One region of the Ensifer sp. LBL genome, then DNA from elsewhere that is predicted to be linked to it. Evidence: predicted binding sites of a transcription regulator. Region 1 holds the regulator's gene; the other holds the start of a gene.
The links. Region 1 encodes LexA, which represses DNA repair genes until DNA is damaged. Its sites were predicted from a motif close to TGTTCNNNNTGTGTTCNG; they were not measured.
Positions count from the first base shown of each region.

Region 2: ruvC (crossover junction endodeoxyribonuclease RuvC) is a predicted target of LexA. The motif match lies at 7,749-7,766, and genes of this name have one in related genera.

Region 1 covers NZ_JBNDJY010000003.1:536,101-545,111, reverse strand. Annotated here, with positions in the region: gene OKW20_RS14265 (SDR family NAD(P)-dependent oxidoreductase) at 1-138, shown strand, start outside; gene OKW20_RS14260 (SMR family transporter) at 126-452, opposite strand; gene OKW20_RS14255 (SMR family transporter) at 439-810, opposite strand; gene OKW20_RS14250 (class I SAM-dependent methyltransferase) at 889-2,166, opposite strand; gene OKW20_RS14245 (cryptochrome/photolyase family protein) at 2,228-3,691, opposite strand; tRNA gene OKW20_RS14240 (tRNA-Asn) at 3,790-3,864, opposite strand; gene OKW20_RS14235 (hypothetical protein) at 4,024-4,317, shown strand; gene OKW20_RS14230 (thermonuclease family protein) at 4,533-5,267, shown strand; tRNA gene OKW20_RS14225 (tRNA-Cys) at 5,420-5,493, shown strand; gene OKW20_RS14220 (hypothetical protein) at 5,703-6,035, shown strand; gene lexA (transcriptional repressor LexA) at 6,121-6,843, opposite strand; gene OKW20_RS14210 (hypothetical protein) at 7,080-7,331, opposite strand; gene OKW20_RS14205 (hypothetical protein) at 7,605-8,333, shown strand; gene OKW20_RS14200 (hypothetical protein) at 8,452-9,011, shown strand, end outside.
Region 2 covers NZ_JBNDJY010000007.1:148,962-157,972, forward strand. Annotated here, with positions in the region: gene OKW20_RS25900 (NAD-dependent epimerase/dehydratase family protein) at 1-1,156, shown strand, start outside; gene OKW20_RS25905 (glycosyltransferase) at 1,153-2,013, shown strand; gene OKW20_RS25910 (NAD-dependent epimerase/dehydratase family protein) at 2,010-2,900, shown strand; gene OKW20_RS25915 (hypothetical protein) at 3,080-4,288, shown strand; gene OKW20_RS25920 (metallophosphoesterase) at 4,413-5,315, opposite strand; gene ruvB (Holliday junction branch migration DNA helicase RuvB) at 5,316-6,359, opposite strand; gene ruvA (Holliday junction branch migration protein RuvA) at 6,456-7,073, opposite strand; gene ruvC (crossover junction endodeoxyribonuclease RuvC) at 7,193-7,705, opposite strand; gene OKW20_RS25940 (LLM class flavin-dependent oxidoreductase) at 7,876-8,877, shown strand; gene OKW20_RS25945 (HAD hydrolase-like protein) at 8,888-9,011, opposite strand, start outside.

The sequences.
Region 1 (9,011 bases):
TACGCGGTGAAGCTCATGGATCTTTTGCCCTACAGCCTCTATTTCCGCGTGTTGAGCTGGCTGACCCGCGGCAAGGCGGAGGCCATGGAAGGCAAGAAGCACGCCGGACCCGGCGGGCACCCGCGTCAGGCGGTGTGAAGCACCAGCACAGCGCCGAAGATGAGCGCCAGCCCGACCCAGCCGATCGGCTTCAGCTTCTGGCCGAACAGGAAACGGCCACAGATGGCCGTCCCGAAGATCCCGGTTGCGCCAAGCACGGCATAGGCAATGGCGAGCTCCATGCCCTTGGTGGCTTCCGCCAGGAAGGCAAAGGCGGCGAGCACCAGCAGGATCGAGAGAATGCCCCAGCCACGGCGGGCGAACCCCTCCGATTTCGTCGATGCAAGGTTGGCCCCAATATCGAGGATGCCGGCCACGACCGCGAGAACGAAGTAGATGCTAGGCGCGCTCATCGGCGGCTCCTTCACGCGCTGCTTCGTTTTCCTCATGATACTCGCCTGCATTGACGAGCAGGATGCCGACGATCGCCATCGAAAGCCCGAGCATTTCGCGTCCGGTCAGCACATGGCCGAAGACGAAAACCGAAACCAGTGTGATGATGGCGACCCCCGAACCTTCCCAGATCGCGTAGGCGACGCCGACCGAAATCGTCTTCACGGCCTTCGCCAGGAAGACGTAGGAGAGCGCGATCGAGACATACATGACGATGTGGCCGAGGTAGGAGCCGCTTTCGGAAGCGGCCTTCATCACCGTCAGGCCCACCACTTCGGTCGCGATGGCGAGCGCGAGGAAAAACCATGCAAGACGCATGCTGTACCTTTGAACAGAAACTTGGATCGACCGCCTCTTAAGCGCTACGGGTGACGCGGTAAAGACGCGGCGTACGCTTCACTCGAAGACGATCTGCCGGACATCGATGTTGCGGGCGCGGAACCCGGCCTCGCAATAGTAGAAGTAGAACTCCCACAGCCGCTTGAAGCGCAGGTCGAAGCCGAGCGGCTCGATCCGGTTCCAGACCGCCCAGAACCGCTCCCGCCATTCGCCGAGCGTGCGGGCATAGTCTACCCCGAAGCCGAAGTCGTTGATCATCCGCAGGCCGACATTGCGGCCAAGCTCGACCAGATGCTCGCGCGTCGGCAGCATCCCGCCTGGGAAGACGTATTTCTGGATGAAATCCGGATTGGAGCGATACTCCTCATAGGATTCGGGCTTGATCGTGATGATCTGCAGTCCGGCCTTGCCGCCGGGTTTCAGGCACCGCTTCAGCTGCGAGAAATAGGTTGCCCAGAATTTTTCGCCGACCGCCTCGAACATCTCGATCGAGACGATGCGGTCATAGGTGCCTGTTTCCTCGCGATAGTCCTGGAACTTCAGTTCGACACGGTCGGCAAGGCCGGCCCGCTGCATGCGCTCGCGGGCGAAGGCCAGTTGCTCGCGGCTGATCGTCAGCCCGGTGACCTTGCAGCCGATTTCCGCTGCCGCGAACTCGGCAAAGCCGCCCCAGCCGCAACCGATCTCGAGCACGTGGTCGCCGGCACGCAGATTCGTCGCCTCGGCCAGCGCGCGGTACTTGGCTTTCTGCGCCGAGCGGAGATCGTTGGCGCCGGTGGCGTAGAGCGCGGACGAATAGGTCATGCTCGGATCGAGCCATTCGCTGTAAAACGCATTGCCGAGGTCGTAGTGGGCCTGGATGTTGCGGCGGGCGCCGGAGCGGGTGTTGGCATTGCGCCAGTGCAGGAACTTGTCGAAGAGGCGCAGAAGTCCGCGCGCGCGGTTCGGGAAATTATTGCCGATTTCGGCGTTGACGAGGAAGAGTTCGAGAAAGGCGCCGACATCGGGACTGTCCCAGTCGCCGTCGATGTAGCTTTCCGCGGCCCCGATGGTGCCGCCTGAAATGGCGCGCTGGGGCAGGTTCCAGTTGTTGAGATTGAGGATGGCGCTGGGGCCGGCCCTGGCGCCTTTGATCACCAGCCGGCGACCATCTGGCGTGGCGAGCATCAGCGTTCCCACCTGAAGGTGCACCAAGGCGCCAAGCACCATGCGCGCCTTGAGCGGAAAATCCCGCACGGCCGTCGCCAGGTTGTCGGAAGATAGCTCCACCGCATCGGAAAATGCAGCAAAATCGGCTTCCAGGTTACGCACACACCACCCCCTCAGCTGTTGCATCCGTAAGGTGAGCCTAGCCGCAATCGGGCAAGACGCCAACTGAGGAATTCTACCGGAGGGTCTATGGGCCCTCGGAATCTCCCGGCGCGCCTGTGACTTGCCGGAAAGCCGCCAGTGCCCGATCCCGCGCAACGGCATGGTCGACCATCGGTTTGGGATAGGTCGTACCAAGTTCGATGCCGGCTTCCGCAAGGGCTGTGGCGGGCGCTGCGAAGGGGCGATGGACATAGCGCGGGGAAAGGCGCTCCAGTTCCGGCACGAAGCGCTTCACATAGAGACCATCGGGGTCGAATTTTTCGCCCTGCAGCAGCGGATTGAAGATCCGGAAGAACGGTGCGGCGTCCGCGCCCGATCCGGCGACCCACTGCCAGCTTGCGCCATTGTTGGCCGGATCCGCGTCGACTAGCGTGTCACGGAACCACGCTTCTCCCTTTCGCCAGTCGACGAGCAGGTCCTTGATGAGAAAGGAGGCGACGATCATGCGGACGCGATTGTGCATGTAGCCGTGACGCCACAGCTGGCGCATGCCGGCATCGACGATCGGGTATCCGGTGAGGCCCTTGGTCCAGGCGGTGAAATTGTCCTCGTCGTTCAGCCAGTGGAAGCGGTCGAATCGACGGTCGAGGTTGCGGCGGGGGAGCTCAGGATAATGAAACAGCAGATGGTAGGAGAATTCGCGCCAGGCGAGCTCCTTGCGGAAGGTGGCGGCCCCTTCGCCGCTGTCGGCCTGGGGGCCGGCTGCCGCATGCCAGGCCTGCGCCGGCGAGATTTCTCCAAACGCCAGATGGGGCGAGAGCAGGGATGTGCCATCCGCATCGGGAAAGTCGCGGCGACGTTTGTAGGCGTCGAGCTTTTCGTCGATGAATTCTTCGAGGCGGGTGGCCGCGCCGTCTTCGCCCGGCGTCCAGACCTCGCTGAATGTTGCTGCCCAGTCCGGCTTTGTCGGTAACAGCGACCAGTCGTCGAGGCGCTCCGATCGCGGCCAGGTTTCCGGTGCTGCAATATGGTGCGGCCGGTCGATCGGCGGTGCCGGCTCGTTTTTCAGCTCGAGCGCGCGCCAGAACGGCGTGAACACGCGGTAGGGGCCGCCCGTGGTCGTCAGCAGCCGCATGGGCTCGTGCAGCAACTGTCCTGCAAAGCTCTCGGCGGTGATGCCCCGTTCGGCCAGCGCCTTCTTAAGCGCGGTATCCGTGGCGATGCCGCTCGGGTCGTAGCGGCGGTTCCAGTAGATGCGCTCCGCGCCGCTTGCGCGCGCGATCTCGACGATCACGTCCAGCGGCGTGCCTGATCGAAGAACGAGGCTTGAAGCGCACTCGGTAAGACTTGCGCCCAAAGCTTCAAGCGAATGGTGCAGCCACCACTCCTGAGCCGCGCCGAGCGGACCGTTGCCGCTGTCGGCGGGTTCGCGAATATAGAGGGGAATGACGGCGGCTTCGCCGGCAGCGGCCGAAAGGGCGCGATTGTCGGCCAGGCGAAGATCCTTGCGGAACCAGACGATGATGGGCGGCGCCGCGGCCTTTGTCATGGAGAACCATCGGGAGGTTGGGGATTGATCACCCAGGGAACATAGGTGCAAAATGAAAAAGAGCCATTCGCATCGCTGCAAATGGCTCTTTTAGAAAGTGGCTCCCCGGGCCGGATTCGAACCGGCGACCTGTCGATTAACAGTCGAATGCTCTACCGCTGAGCTACCAGGGATCATCCGCGCCGCTGTTGTGCTGTGCGCTTCAGAAGTGAGGCTGCTAATACGCATGCTTTTCTGATTTGCCAAGCGCTTTTTTCAAAAAAAATGACAAGTTCCGTTGCGAGGCTGTGGAGAAGTCCCCAATTGTGGGAAAACACGCCGGATAGGGAATGATGAATAAAAACAGGAAGCAGATGCATTTCGGCATTGATCCGCAGACACGACAGATCGTGCTGGGCAAATGGCGCATCGCGCTGCCCGACTCTCCGCTCTTGCGCATCCTGCTGGGTTCGCTGCTGGTGTTCTGCGGTTTTCTCGGCTTCCTGCCCGTGCTGGGCTTCTGGATGATACCGCTGGGCCTGATCGTGCTTTCCCACGACATTCCCTCGGTTCGCCGCCGTCGTCGTCGCCTGGCCGTCTGGTGGGCGCGCTGGCGCGGGAAAACCAATTCCTCGAAGGGTTCCTGAGCCGAACGCCGTTTGCCGCTCCTCTTGTTGCGGGCAGGGGCCGTTCCCAGTCCTTCGGGCGGTCGCGGTTCGATTCCCGAATATTTCAAGAACCGCCGTGATGCTCAGGGCGAATGACCGGTTCGTCGCAGGCTTCCCCTCTGTTGGGGTACCCTCGAAAACTTTTCGGCAACCCATCAAACGCATAATGCGGTCTCGAATCAGGATGGGGACCGATGGCCAAAGCCACTACGAAACGTCGACGCCGCAGTTCGGGCAGAAGCAGCAGCAAGCAGGGCGGCATGGCGCCGTGGTATCTGGCCGCAGCGCTCACCCTTGGCGGCGTCATGGCCTATGACCATCGCGCCGAGTTGCGGCACTGGCCCGTGGTTTCCGATGTCGTGGCTTTTGCGTCGCGAACGGAAACGAAGCCGAAGCCTCCGCGTGCCGTTCCTGAAGCGCAGGAGCGCGTCGCGCATCAGGCGGACAGGCACAAGCCTAATCCGAAGCCCGACCCGGTCACGAAGGTCGCCCTGGCCGCACCGGTGCCGTCGGTGAATGTCGGCGTCACGCCGCCAACCCCCGTCGTGCGGCCGAATGAAGAGGTGAAGACGGCGTCCATCCGCACCGACCAGTTTTATTTCTGCGGCATTCGCAACGACAACTGCGTGATCGATGGCTCCACCTTCGTCTTTCATGGCGAGACGATCCGTGTCGCCGACGTCGATGCGCCGCGAATCCGCCAGGCAAGCTGCGACAAGGAGCGTTCGCGCGGCTTCTACGCCAAGCAGCGCCTGCGCGAGTTGCTGAACGCGGGCGACTTCAAGCTGGTTTCGGCAGGCGGGCGATCAGACGCCAAGGCCGGCGAAAAACTGCGCCTGGTTACCCGTGGCGATCAATCTCTTGGACGCGTGCTTGTCTCCGAGGGGCTCGTGCGCCCGTGGGATGGACGCCCGACGCCCTGGTGCTGAGATCAACCGGGAGCCGATCGGCGGGCATCGGCGATCGTTCTGTGGAAAGTATCTATCCAACAAATCGACGGCGCGTTTTTCAGAAAATGCCTCTTGCGGTTTTTCTGCAATCATTCTAAATCCGCGCCAACGCTTGGTTATCCGAGCTGTGAGGCCTCGTGGCGGAGTGGTGACGCAGAGGACTGCAAATCCTTGTACCCCGGTTCAATTCCGGGCGAGGCCTCCAAAAATCTCACCTCGTTTGAATTGGTTTGACGTTCTGCCTTAGGGCAGCGCGGGTCGTTTCGCGACCCCACGTCCGCGCAAGCCACGTCTCCTATGCCTCCGTCGGATCTTATCGCTTCGGTGAAATCGGTAGAGGGGGAACGATGACTCCGCTGAGATCAGCCGCATCGGTAGCGTCCGTCAACATTAAGAACGGAGGCAATGGCATCAATGAAAAAGAGACTGATCCTGACGGCGTTGGCGTGTTTTGCGGCGACCGCTATTGAGGCGCACGCTGACGACCTGGTTTTCCAGCTGAAGAACAACACCAGCGTGGTACTGACGAACTTCTATACGTCACCGGTCGGCGTCAATGAGTGGGAAGACGATGTTTTCGGTCGGCAGGTCCTGAACCCCGGCGAGAGCATGGAGATCACCATTGCCGACGGGCGGGACGTCTGCAAATACGACATGCGATTCGAATTCGAGGAGGGCTCGGCCCTCGATACGACCGAGGACACGCAGGATCTCTGCGAGCTCGGAGAATATACGATCCACGAATAGACGATCTGGATTTCACCCGAAATGGAAAGAGCCTCGCCAATTGCCTTGGCGAGGCTCTTTTTTGATCCGGTGTTCTGCCTGCAGCTCAATGGTAGCGGCGGATCAGCCCGACAAGCTTGCCCTGGATCTTCACGCGATCCGGTCCGAAGATGCGCGTCTCGTAGGCGGGGTTGGCGGCTTCGAGCGCAATCGACGCGCCCTTGCGACGGAAGCGCTTCAGCGTCGCTTCCTCGTCGTCCACGAGCGCCACGATGATGTCGCCGGGATTGGCCGAGTTGCCGTTGCGGATGATCACCGTGTCGCCATCGAAGATGCCGGCCTCGATCATCGAATCGCCCTTCACTTCAAGGGCGTAATGTTCGCCGCTGCCGATCATGTCGAGCGGCACGGTGATGTCATGGGTGTTGTTCTGGATTGCCGAGATCGGAACGCCGGCAGCGATGCGCCCCATCACCGGGACGGAAACTGACGTGCTTTCGGCAACTGGGGCGGGCTTCGGCGCGGCAGGAGCGGCCGCCGGCGGCTTTCCAAGGCTGCCTTCGATCACGCTCGGCGAGAAGCCTCTGCGCGGCTGCTGCTGGCCGGCGGCGTAGGCTTCCGGAAGCTTGATGACTTCGAGCGCGCGCGCCCGGTTCGGCAGCCGGCGAATGAAGCCGCGTTCTTCGAGCGCGGTGATCAAACGGTGGATGCCGGACTTCGACGCCAGGTCGAGCGCATCCTTCATTTCATCGAATGACGGCGGTACGCCCGACTCCTTCATGCGTTCGTGAATGAACAGAAGCAATTCCTGTTGCTTGCGGGTCAGCATGGCACGTCGCTCCAGAGGCGTGAAACAAATCAAGAACAGACACTATCTGTTCCATATGTGTTCCGCAAGTGCCTAAAATTCCGTGAATTCAGGCAATTGGCCGCTTCTGCGGGTGTCGATCGGTCACTTTTGCGGGAGCAGGGCGCCTATCGGCGACGGTGCGTGCCAAAAACGCGCCGGCAGGCACCAGTCGCGCAGCTGATTCGAGCGAATCACGGGGCTCTATGAGGAGAGATTTAGGTCGCTTGCGAGGTCGAGCAGGCGTCCTCGAACTCCTTCACCGTCTCTGCGCTGTTGTCTTCCGGAAGCACCGCGTCGGCCGCGTCGGTCGCGACGGGCGTGTCGCCGTCATAAACGAAGGACTGGATGTAGAACGCCAGCGCGCCCTTCCACACGTTGCGTCCATCGATCTGGTGGCACGGCACGGCCCGTTCGAAATCGGTCTGGAGTTCATCCACCGTCGCAGCGCTGAGCTTGACGTCAGGCATATTGGGCGATGCGACTATCGAAGCGAGAAGCAGGGCGGCAAGCACGGGGAACGTCCACTTGATGAAGGGGTGGCACTACAGGGTGGGAAACGATGTGAACCGTGCTTTCGTTCCGAAGTCCAGCAAGCATGGCGATCACTCTGCCGTGTTCAACAGCTCTTTGCCTGCAGGCTGTGTCTGATTTGCGCCAGCCGCTGCACCTCGAGTTCATCTTGACCGTTCCTCTTGCGACGGGCGAAGAACGCACCGGCACTATCGGCTCTGGGGCCGGGGGTGGGGGATGCGCAAAAATCCCTGCGAGGAAGGGGCTTCACCGTCTCGACAGGAGGTCAAAAAAAGATAACTTTGCGTGGAAAGTGGGGTAATTGCATGCGTAGATTGTCGTTGGTGGTGCTCGGTCTGTTGCTCACGGCCGGAGCGGCGTCTGCTGAAGAAGGGCGTTCGAACATCTGGAAACGGATCAACGCCTGGACGGTGGGGTCCGATCCTTCCCTTGGAGGCTCGTGTTACGCCGCGACGAGCTATGATGCCGGCGCGATCCTTCGTATCGGGTTTTATCCGCGGGGGTCGGCGAACCTGGCGTTTCTTTCGATCGGCAATGCCGAGTGGAAATCCATCGAGCCGCAGCGGGAATATGACGTCGCCCTGCAGCTCGACCGTGGTCGCCAGTGGCCGGCCGTTGCGTTCGGCGTCGATCTTACCGGCGCCAAGGCCCTCGTCGTCAACTTTTCCAACACCGACTTCTTTACCGAATTCGTTCGCAAGAACACCTTGGCGCTGGCCTTCGAGGGACGCGTCGTCGCGAGCCTCAGCCTGCGCGATTCGATGAAGGCGGTGAGCGAGATGTTCAAATGTCAGGAGGCGGTGAGCGCCCTGATCCCGAATGGCGGGCAGGGGGCAGCGAACGATCCCTTTGCTGGCGCCGGTGGCACTGCCCCGAACAACGATCCGTTTGCCGGTGGCGGCCAGACCAAGTCGTCGAAAGATCCTTTTGCCATGTGATGGGCGCGTCCGCTTGCCGCAGAGAGGTGAATATTCCTAAAATGTTGCTGGTATCGGGCTCGGTACCCTCGACAGCGGCGCGGGGACCTATCAAAATGCGGGCAAACGGGGGTTTTGCATGCGTAGATTGCTGGTCGGATTGGTAAGCTGTCTGATCGCCGCGGGATCGGCTGCGGCTGAGGAGTCCGAAATCATCAAGTGGAAGGACGTCGACGGTTGGACCGTTGCATCCGACACCTCGATGGAGGGCTCCTGCTTCATCTCGTCGGAATTCGACGGCGGCGTCACCTTGCGCCTCGGGTTCTATCCCAAGGGCTCCGAGTCGCCGCTCTACATGAGCTTCGCCAGCGACGACTGGCGGTCGCTCGAGGTCGGCAAGGAATACGACCTGACGTTCCGCTTCGACAAGACCGAGCCCTGGAGCGCTTCGGCGACCGCCGCTGGCGACGCGAGCGGAAAGTTTCTGTTCGTGAACGTGACCGACGCCGAGTTCCTGACGGGCTTCGTGCGCAAGCGGGGCTTGGCCATCGCGTTCGAAGATCGCGTCATCGCCAATCTCAGCCTGCGTGGCACCGGCCCCGCAGCCGAAGAGCTGATGAAGTGCCAGAAGGCAGTCGACGAGATCATCGCCGACGAGGGCCGCAAGTCCAAGGAGAAGAAGGCGGATCCGTTCAATGC
Region 2 (9,011 bases), on a different contig from region 1:
TGCCGGTCACGACGTTCATATCCTCGACAATCTCTCCCGCCGATGGATCGATACGGAACTGGGCGTGCAGTCGTTGACGCCGATGGATTCGATCCAGGAACGCACCCGCATCTGGCATGCCGAAACCGGCCGCCGCATCCATTTCAACCTGATCGATCTTGCCCGCGACTACGAGCTTCTGAAGAACTGGCTCGCCGAACATCGCCCTGATGCCATCGTGCATTTTGCCGAGCAGCGCGCCGCCCCCTATTCGATGAAGAGCGACCGCCACAAGAACTACACGGTCAACAACAACGTCAACGCCACGCATAATCTGCTGAATGCGCTGGTCGAACTCAGCCTCGACGCCCACCTGGTTCATCTCGGCACCATGGGCGTTTACGGCTACTCCACCATCGGTGCGGCAATCCCCGAGGGTTATCTGCCTGTCGGCATCGAAACGATGGGCGGCGAGACCGTCAGCCAGGAAATCCTCTACCCCGCCAATCCCGGCTCGATCTACCACATGACCAAGTGCCTGGATCAGCTGCTCTTCCAGTTCTATGCCAGGAACGACGGGCTTCGGATAACCGACCTGCACCAGGGCATTGTCTGGGGCACCCACACCGAGCAGACGCGCCGCCACCCGCAGCTAATCAACCGCTTCGACTATGACGGTGACTACGGCACGGTCTTGAACCGCTTCCTCATCCAGGCGGCGATCGGCTATCCGTTGACCGTGCACGGCACGGGCGGCCAGACACGCGCCTTCATCCATATCCAGGACTCGGTCCGCTGCATCGAGCTGGCACTCACGAACCCGCCGGCGCGCGGCAGCCGCGTCGAGATCTTCAACCAGATGACCGAAACCCACAGGGTGCGCGACCTCGCGGAGATGATCGCCACGATATCGGGCGCTCAGATCGCCTGGCTGCCGAACCCGCGCAAGGAAGCCGCCGAGAACGAACTCGTCGTGCACAACGAGAAATTCCTGAGCCTCGGCCTCAACCCGACGCGGCTGCAGGATGGGCTTCTTACGGAAATTGTCGATGTCGCCAAGAAATTCGCCTATCGTGTCGACAGAACGCGCGTGCCCGCCGTCTCCGCCTGGACCAAGGACATCGCGCCGCTCATCAACCACGACCCAGAGGGCAAGCGGCTGAAATCCGTTTCATGAGATCGACCGATCCTTCGGAGGGGCTCCGCCCCTCCTCGCCTCCCCAAGCCGACCATGCCTATGTGACGCTCGTCACCAATGCCGACTATGCGCTTGGCGCCCGCGCGCTGGCGCGCTCCATGAGGCTGACGGGCACGAAGGCCGATATCGTCGTGCTCCATACCGGCGGCGTTTCGCACGAGGCGCTGGCACCGCTCGCAGAATTCCAATGCCGCATGGTCGAGACCGACCTCCTGCCGCTCTCCGACGAATTCAACGCGCGTCATCAGCGCCGGAACGTGCATGAGCAGGCGCCCTTCACCAAGGGCCGCAAGCCCGACTTCCACTCGCCGCTCGACAACTTCTGCAAGCTCCGGCTCTGGCAGCTTGGCGAATACCGCCGCTGCGTCTTCATCGATGCCGACGCGATCGTTCTCAGGAATATCGACCGGCTGTTCGCCTATCCGGAATTCTCGGCCGCCCCCAATGTCTATGAAAGTCTTGCGGATTTTCACCGGCTGAATTCCGGCGTCTTCGTCGCCGAACCGTCACTGGCGACATTCGACAGAATGCTCACTCGGCTTGACGCGCCGGACGCCTTCTGGCCGCGCACCGACCAGAGCTTTCTGCAGACGTTCTTCCCGGACTGGCACGGCCTGCCGGTGACGATGAACATGCTTCAATATGTCTGGTTCAACCTGCCGGAACTCTGGGAATGGAGCGCGATCGGCGTGCTGCACTACCAGTATGAAAAGCCCTGGGAGAAGGATCATCCGCGCCGGGAGGCCCTGCAGCCGCTGATCGATCTCTGGCACGGCTATCTCACAGGAGAGGCTATTCCGGACATCGCATCGCTCGCCAACCCAGCCCGCCGATGAGCCGGGTGCTTGTCTCCGGCGGCACAGGCTTCGTCGGCCGTTTCATCGTCGAGCATCTGCTACAGGCCGGGTACGAGGTGGTGGTGGGTGGTCGCACGCGGCCCGCCGGCACCTTCGTCGGCGAACCTGTTGATTTCGTACCTCTGTCGCTCGATCCGACGAGCGATCGCGGCGCGGCCTTCGACAATGTCCAGTGTTTCATCCATGCCGCCTTCCAGCACATCCCCGGCCGATATCGCGGTGGCGAAGGCGACGACCCCGAGGGTTTTTGCCGCGCCAATCTCGATGGTTCGGTCCGCCTGTTCGAAACGGCACGGAACCAAGGCGTGGAGCGCTGCATCTTCCTGTCGAGCCGCGCGGTCTATGGAGCACACCCGGCGGGCACGGTGCTGACCGAGGGGTCGGCCTGCCATCCCGAGAGCCTCTATGGCACGCTCAAGCTTGAGGCGGAACGGCAACTGGAACTGCTCAGCACGAACGACTTCAAGACAGCGAGCCTGCGCGTCACCGGCGTCTACGGAGCGCCGGGCAATGGGGCGTCGCACAAATGGCAGGCCCTGTTCGACGACTATCTGCAGGGCCGCCCGGTTGCGCCGCGGGCCGGCACGGAAGTGCATGGCGACGATGTCGCAGCCGCCGTGCGCCTCGTGCTTGAAGCGGAAGCACGCCGCCTACCGGCTTCGGTCTTCAACGTCTCCGACATCCTCGTCGACAGCCGTACCATTCTGGAAATCGTGCGTGAAATCACCGGTTGCACGAACGACCTGCCCGAACCGGCCGCATTGGCTGATTTCAACGCGATGGACTGCAACCGCTTGCGCACGCTCGGGTGGACGCCGGGCGGGCTGCCGCGGCTGCGCGAGACGATCGAAAAGCTGCTCGGCTGAGGCCGCAGCAGAGAGCCGTTCTGTGTCGATCAAGGACTCCTTTAAGGAGTGTTAATTTACAATTTAACACCACAGGTTGATCTCGAAAATCCGCGCTATGTTGGCTGTGCGGAGCGGTTCCGCTCCGCGCAAAAGCTCAACCCTCCCGTCGATCGACGGCGCTTCGAAGGAAATCAATCATGCCTATCGAGACGTTGAATCCTGAAGTCTGGAAGCTTGTCGGCACTTTGAACGGTGAATGGAAAACAAATGGCGGCAATGATTTTGGCTGGGGTACGGTCAAGACCTCATCGCAAACCTTGACCGCAAACGCCTTGCTTTCGGTCTACAAACTGATGCGCGGCAACCAAAACCTGACGCGTGACTACTATCTCGTCGTCGGGGATGTCTATCACGGCATCCAGGGCTCGCCGTCCAACCCATCGTCCAACTGGGTGTCGGTCGGCTTTTACGCCAATCAGATGAAGCTGCGCCTCGAAACGAACTCGTCGCAGGCGCGGCTGGTAACCTTCGGGCCCAACAGCACCGTCGAGCAGGCGACGATCAGTTTCTCGATCGGCGGCGAACTCAGCGCCGAATACAGCAAGGAGGGCCCGAAGGGCGGCGCCTCGCTCAGCGCCAATGTGGGTGTCAGCTTCACCGCCTCCGAGGTTTCGTTTGCGGCGCGGCCCGCAACGCAATCGATCGAGTGGCAGGCGCGGCTGCCCCATGTCGGCTGGGTGTCGCCAGGAGTACCGGCAAATCCCGGCCGTCCCTCCTATGCCGGCTACATCTGGAATGCAGCCGCGATCATCGAGGTCCCGCAAGGCGCAACGCCCAACTTCAAAGGGCGCTTCGAGGTGGACTTCGAATTCAACTGGACGCGCGGCATTCGCAAGCGGTCGTTCACGCCCGAGATCGATCTCGTCTACCAGTCCCTTACGAGGACCGGCACCAGCGACATCGAGGTCGTTCCGCCGCTGCCGACGATTCTGGAGACCTTGCGCTCTCTGGCCTCTTCGACCGGCCGGGACGGCAAGACCGACACCTTCCTGGCGGCGCTGGAAAACTCTCGCGTGATCGATGCCCTCGGCGACAGCAATCTCGACCAGATCGTCATCGCGCCGACCAACTTGGCCGTCCAGACCTACTTCGACAAGCATCCGCAAATCGCGCTCGAGGCGGTTTCACCGGCAAACCAGGCCTGGCTCGATAGCTGGGTCGCCGAACGGATCATCAGCACACCGCCCGGCTCGGTTGAACTGGCAACGCTCAGCCCGTCGGTGAAGAGCATGAGCGAAGGGGAATGGTACCAGTGCGCCGACGGCCTGCTGTTGGTCACCGACACCTATGAGGTCGCGTCCGGCCTGCGGGGCGCACTGCGAAGCGGCGCCATCCGGGCCGCCTGATACGCCGTGACGAACGGGCGCCCTGCTCGGCTCAACAGAGCGAGCGGGCGGGAGCAAACGGACCTGGCGTCGTCTTGACGCCAGGCTCTTTCAGAGCGAGACCAGCAAGCCCGGAACTTACCGCTCAACCGAGATCGATCACCACGATCTCCGGCGGCATGCCGAAGCGAACCGGCGCAAGCGAGCAGCCGAGACCGCCGGAAACGATCAGATTGCAATCGTTCTCGGTCACATGGCCATAGGCGTAGCGCTCGCCGAAACGCGAGGGCACGACCGGCGCATAGCCGAGAAACCGCACCTGGCCGCCATGGGTATGGCCCGACAGCGTCAGCGCGACGCGCGATGGAACGCGCGGGAAGACATCCGGCTCATGCGCCATGAGGATGACCGGATCGGCATCGCTCACCTGGGCGAGCGTGCCGTCGAGGTCGTCGAGACCACCCATGTGCCTGCGCTTCCATTTTTTACCGGGCAACAGCGCCAGTTGATCTTCGAGGCCGGCGACCCAGAAACCCTGCCCGTCCTTCTCGAAGCGGGCAGCCCGGTTGCTGTAGACGTTGATGCCGACGTCCTGCAGCGCCTTGTGCCCAAAGGTCGGTCCGCCACCGTTCTTCTGCGCCGTCCTGTCTTCCCACCAGTCGTGATTGCCCATGACGGCGTGCACGCCGAGCGGTGCCTCGAGGACTGCGAGCGCCTTCGACCATTCGCTGGAATGCACATAGCTGGTGACGAAGTTCATGCCGGCCACATAGTCGCCGAGCAGCAGCGTGATATCGCCGCCAAGCGAGTTGGCCTGCCGGCAAATCGAAGCGATGCGGCTCGCCGGCATCCAGGGCTCGCAGGCGTGGATGTCGGTAAGCACGACGACGCGCAGCTTCAGCCCCGGCGTCCAGTTGGGCGGCGTCAATTTGTATCGCGTGACGTTCAGCCGGGCCAATGGTTCGACGGCAAAGGCGTAACCGCCGAGTGCAGCCATGCTGGCGATACCGCCGCCGACCAGTTTCAACAATCCCCGTCGGCTGATCATCTAGTCGTCGTCCTCTAATGTCAGGCGAAACTGGGTCGCCTCCATTTCCTTGGGGGGATTAAGGCCGATATGTTTCCAGGCATTGGCGGTCAAAATACGGCCGCGCGGTGTGCGTTGGATGAAGCCCTGCTGGATCAAATAGGGCTCGATGATGTCTTCGATGGCATCGCGCGGCTCCGAAAGGCCGGCGGCGATGGTTTCGATTCCGACGGGACCGCCGCCGAAGTTCTGCGCGATCATGAAGAGATAGCGCCGGTCGAGCTGGTCGAGGCCCATATTGTCGACGAGCAGCCGCGTCAGCGCCTCGTCGGCGAGTTCCTTGGTCACGGCTTCCGCACGCGCCACTTCGGCGAAGTCGCGCACCCGGCGCAACAGCCGGCCGGCGATGCGCGGCGTGCCGCGGGCGCGACGGGCGATCTCGCGGGCGCCGTCGTCGGTCATGCCAAGGCCCATTAGCCGGGCGCCGCGCCGGACGATCGATTCCAGTTCCTCGACCGTGTAGAAATTGAGCCGCACCGGAATGCCGAAACGGTCGCGAAGCGGCGTCGTCAGAAGGCCAAGCCGGGTGGTCGCCGCCACCAGCGTGAACTTCGACAGATCGATCTTGACCGAGCGTGCCGCCGGGCCTTCGCCGATGATGAGATCGAGCTGGAAGTCTTCCATCGCCGGGTAGAGGATTTCTTCGACCGCCGGATTGAGCCGGTGGATTTCGTCGATGAAGAGCACGTCGCGCTCTTCGAGATTGGTGAGCAGGGCTGCGAGATCGCCGGCCTTGGCGATCACAGGACCGGAGGTCGAGCGGAAATTGACGCCGAGTTCCTTGGCCATGATCTGCGCCAGCGTCGTCTTGCCGAGACCGGGCGGGCCGACGAAGAGCACATGGTCGAGCGCCTCGCCGCGGTTCTTTGCGGCCTCGATGAAGATCTTCAGGTTGGCGCGCGCTTCCGCCTGGCCGGTGAAGTCATCCAGCGTCTGCGGGCGCATGGTCGCATCGATGTCTTCACCGCGCTTTTCCGGCGTTATCAGGCGTGCGGCGTCAGTCATGCGTTCGTTCCATTCGGTCGGGCAGCTCAGCGCTGCAACCCGTCATCATGCCGGGCACGATGCGTTCTGCCTTCTGCACCCGGCCAAGGCAAGCGTTCATCGCGCCAGTTCTTTCAGGCCAAGGCGAATGAGCTTGGCGCTGTCGCCGCCTTCGCCGCCGTTCTTCAGGGCCGCTGCGACGGCATTGGCTGCCTGGTCACGCGAGTAGCCGAGGTTGGTGAGCGCCGAAACCGCATCGGAAACCGGCGCGGAGGCGACGCCTTCGCCAAGCTCCTGCTTGAGGCCGATCGACGCCGACATCTCGCCGGCAAAGGACGGCGCCTTGTTCTTCAGTTCCGTGACGATGCGCACCGCCACCTTGGGCCCGACACCGGGGGCACGCGAGACGGAGGTCTTGTCCTGCAGCGCGATCGCATTGGCCAGTTCGCCCGGCGTCAGGGTGGAAAGCACGGCAAGGGCCACCTTCGAGCCGACGCCCTGTACGCTCTGCAGCAGACGGAACCACTCCCGCTCCAACGCCGTCAGAAAGCCGAACAGCTTCAACTGGTCCTCGCGCACATAGGTCTCGATGAAGAGGATAGCCGCCTCTCCGGCAGACCCGAGCCTGGACAAGGTGCGCGCCGAGCAAAAGGCAACGTAGCCGACGCCATGCACATCGAGCACGACGTGATCCTCGGCGATCTCGTCGATGGTACCCTTCAATTTGCCGATCATGTGGCGTCTCTCGCGGTGGGCTGTGATGGTCACCGGACCATCGGAAATTATCGTCTCTACAGCGCCGCGCGTCTGACGAGACGCGCTAAGGACGCTGTAACACTTTATGACGGGCGCAACTACGCCATCAATGCGGCAAGGCGGCTCGTCACCGATTGCCGGTTGTGGGCATGGCAGATGGCGATCGCCAATGCGTCCGCCGCGTCGTTGCCCTTGAACTCGGCCTTCGGCATCAGAACCTTCAGCATCATGTGGATCTGCTGCTTCTCACCGTGGCCGACGCCGATCACCGCCTTCTTGACGGCGTTCGGCGCGTATTCGGCAACCCTCAGGCCCGCGCGTGCCGGCACCAGCATGGCGATGCCGCGCGCCTGGCCGAGCTTCAGCGTCGCCGTCGCGTCCTTGTTGACGAAGGTCTGCTCCACCGCGGCCTCATGCGGCTGATAGCCGTGCACCACCTCGGCAAGCCCGTCATGCAACTGGCAAAGTCTGGAGGCGAGATCCATGTCACCATCCGAGGTCACCGTGCCCGAGGCGACGAAACGCAGCGAATTGCCGAGCGTCTCGATGATGCCCCAGCCGGTACGGCGGAGCCCCGGATCGATACCGATGATACGAATCGTGGTCTGCATGGATTTCACCCTATGATGTCAGCCCGGACGCTGCCAGCAAAAAGTGAACAAAACAAAAACATACGCACAGTTGAGACGCGGACTCAGGTTTTCTTCGGCAGCGCCCTTGGATTGAGGAAAATTGAGCTTACATAGCCTTGCATCAATTTCTCTCAATGAAGGCCTTTGCCATGGCGACTTTCTCCGTCCTCGATCTTTCCCCGATCACTGAAGGCGGCAGCGTCGCCCAATCGCTGGAGAATTCGCGCCGACTGGCCCAGGCAGCCGAAGAGAGCGGCTACACCCGGTTTTGGCTGGCCGAGCATCACGGCATGAAGGGTATCGCCAGTGCCGCAACCTCGCTCGTGATCTCGCATGTGGCCGCCGCCACCAAGACGATCCGCGTCGGCTCCGGCGGAATCATGCTGCCGAACCACTCGCCGCTTGTCATCGCCGAGCAGTTCGGCACGCTTGCGGCCCTCTACCCCGGCCGCATCGACCTCGGCCTCGGCCGCGCGCCGGGCACCGACATGCGCACCGCCCAGGCGCTTCGCCGCAACATGGAAGCGAGCGGCAACAACTTCCCGAACGACGTCGTCGAACTGCAGGCGCTGCTCGGCCCGGTCGCCGAAGACCAGAAGATCATCGCCGTGCCGGGAGCCGACACCAACGTGCCGATCTGGCTGCTCGGCTCCAGCCATTTCAGCGCCCATCTCGCCGGCATGCTCGGCCTGCCCTTCGCGTTTGCCTCGCATTTCGCACCCGACATGCTGCTCTCGGCGCTGGAGATCTACCGCGAGCGCTTCACCCCCTCCGAGACCCTTGCCAAGCCGCAGGTGATGGTCGGCGTCATGGGGGTCGCCGCCGAAACGGACGAGGAGGCGAACTACCTCTTCACCTCCATGCAGCAATCCTTCGTGGCGCTGCGGCGCAATGCCCGCGGACAGTTCCCGCCGCCGGTCCAGTCGATGGATGGGCTGTGGAGCTATGACGAGAAGATCTTCGTCGACCATTCGATGATGTATGCGGTCGTCGGCGGGCCCGAGACGATCCGGCGCAAGATCGGGGCGTTCCTGGAACAGACGAAAGCCGACGAGCTGATCATCTCGATGCCGATCTTCGACATGGACGCGCGGCTGAATTCGCTTCGCCTCTTCGCCGACGCCCAGCGCGATCTCGCCAAGGCGGCCTGAGGCCGGCCGATCAGATCGTCCCGAAGGCGGGCGCGATCTCTTCCAGATTGGCAAAGAACCGATCCGGCCCGAGCCCTTGCAGGAAGACCGGGTCGGCATAGCCCCAGGCGACGGCCCCTGCCGCCACACCGGCC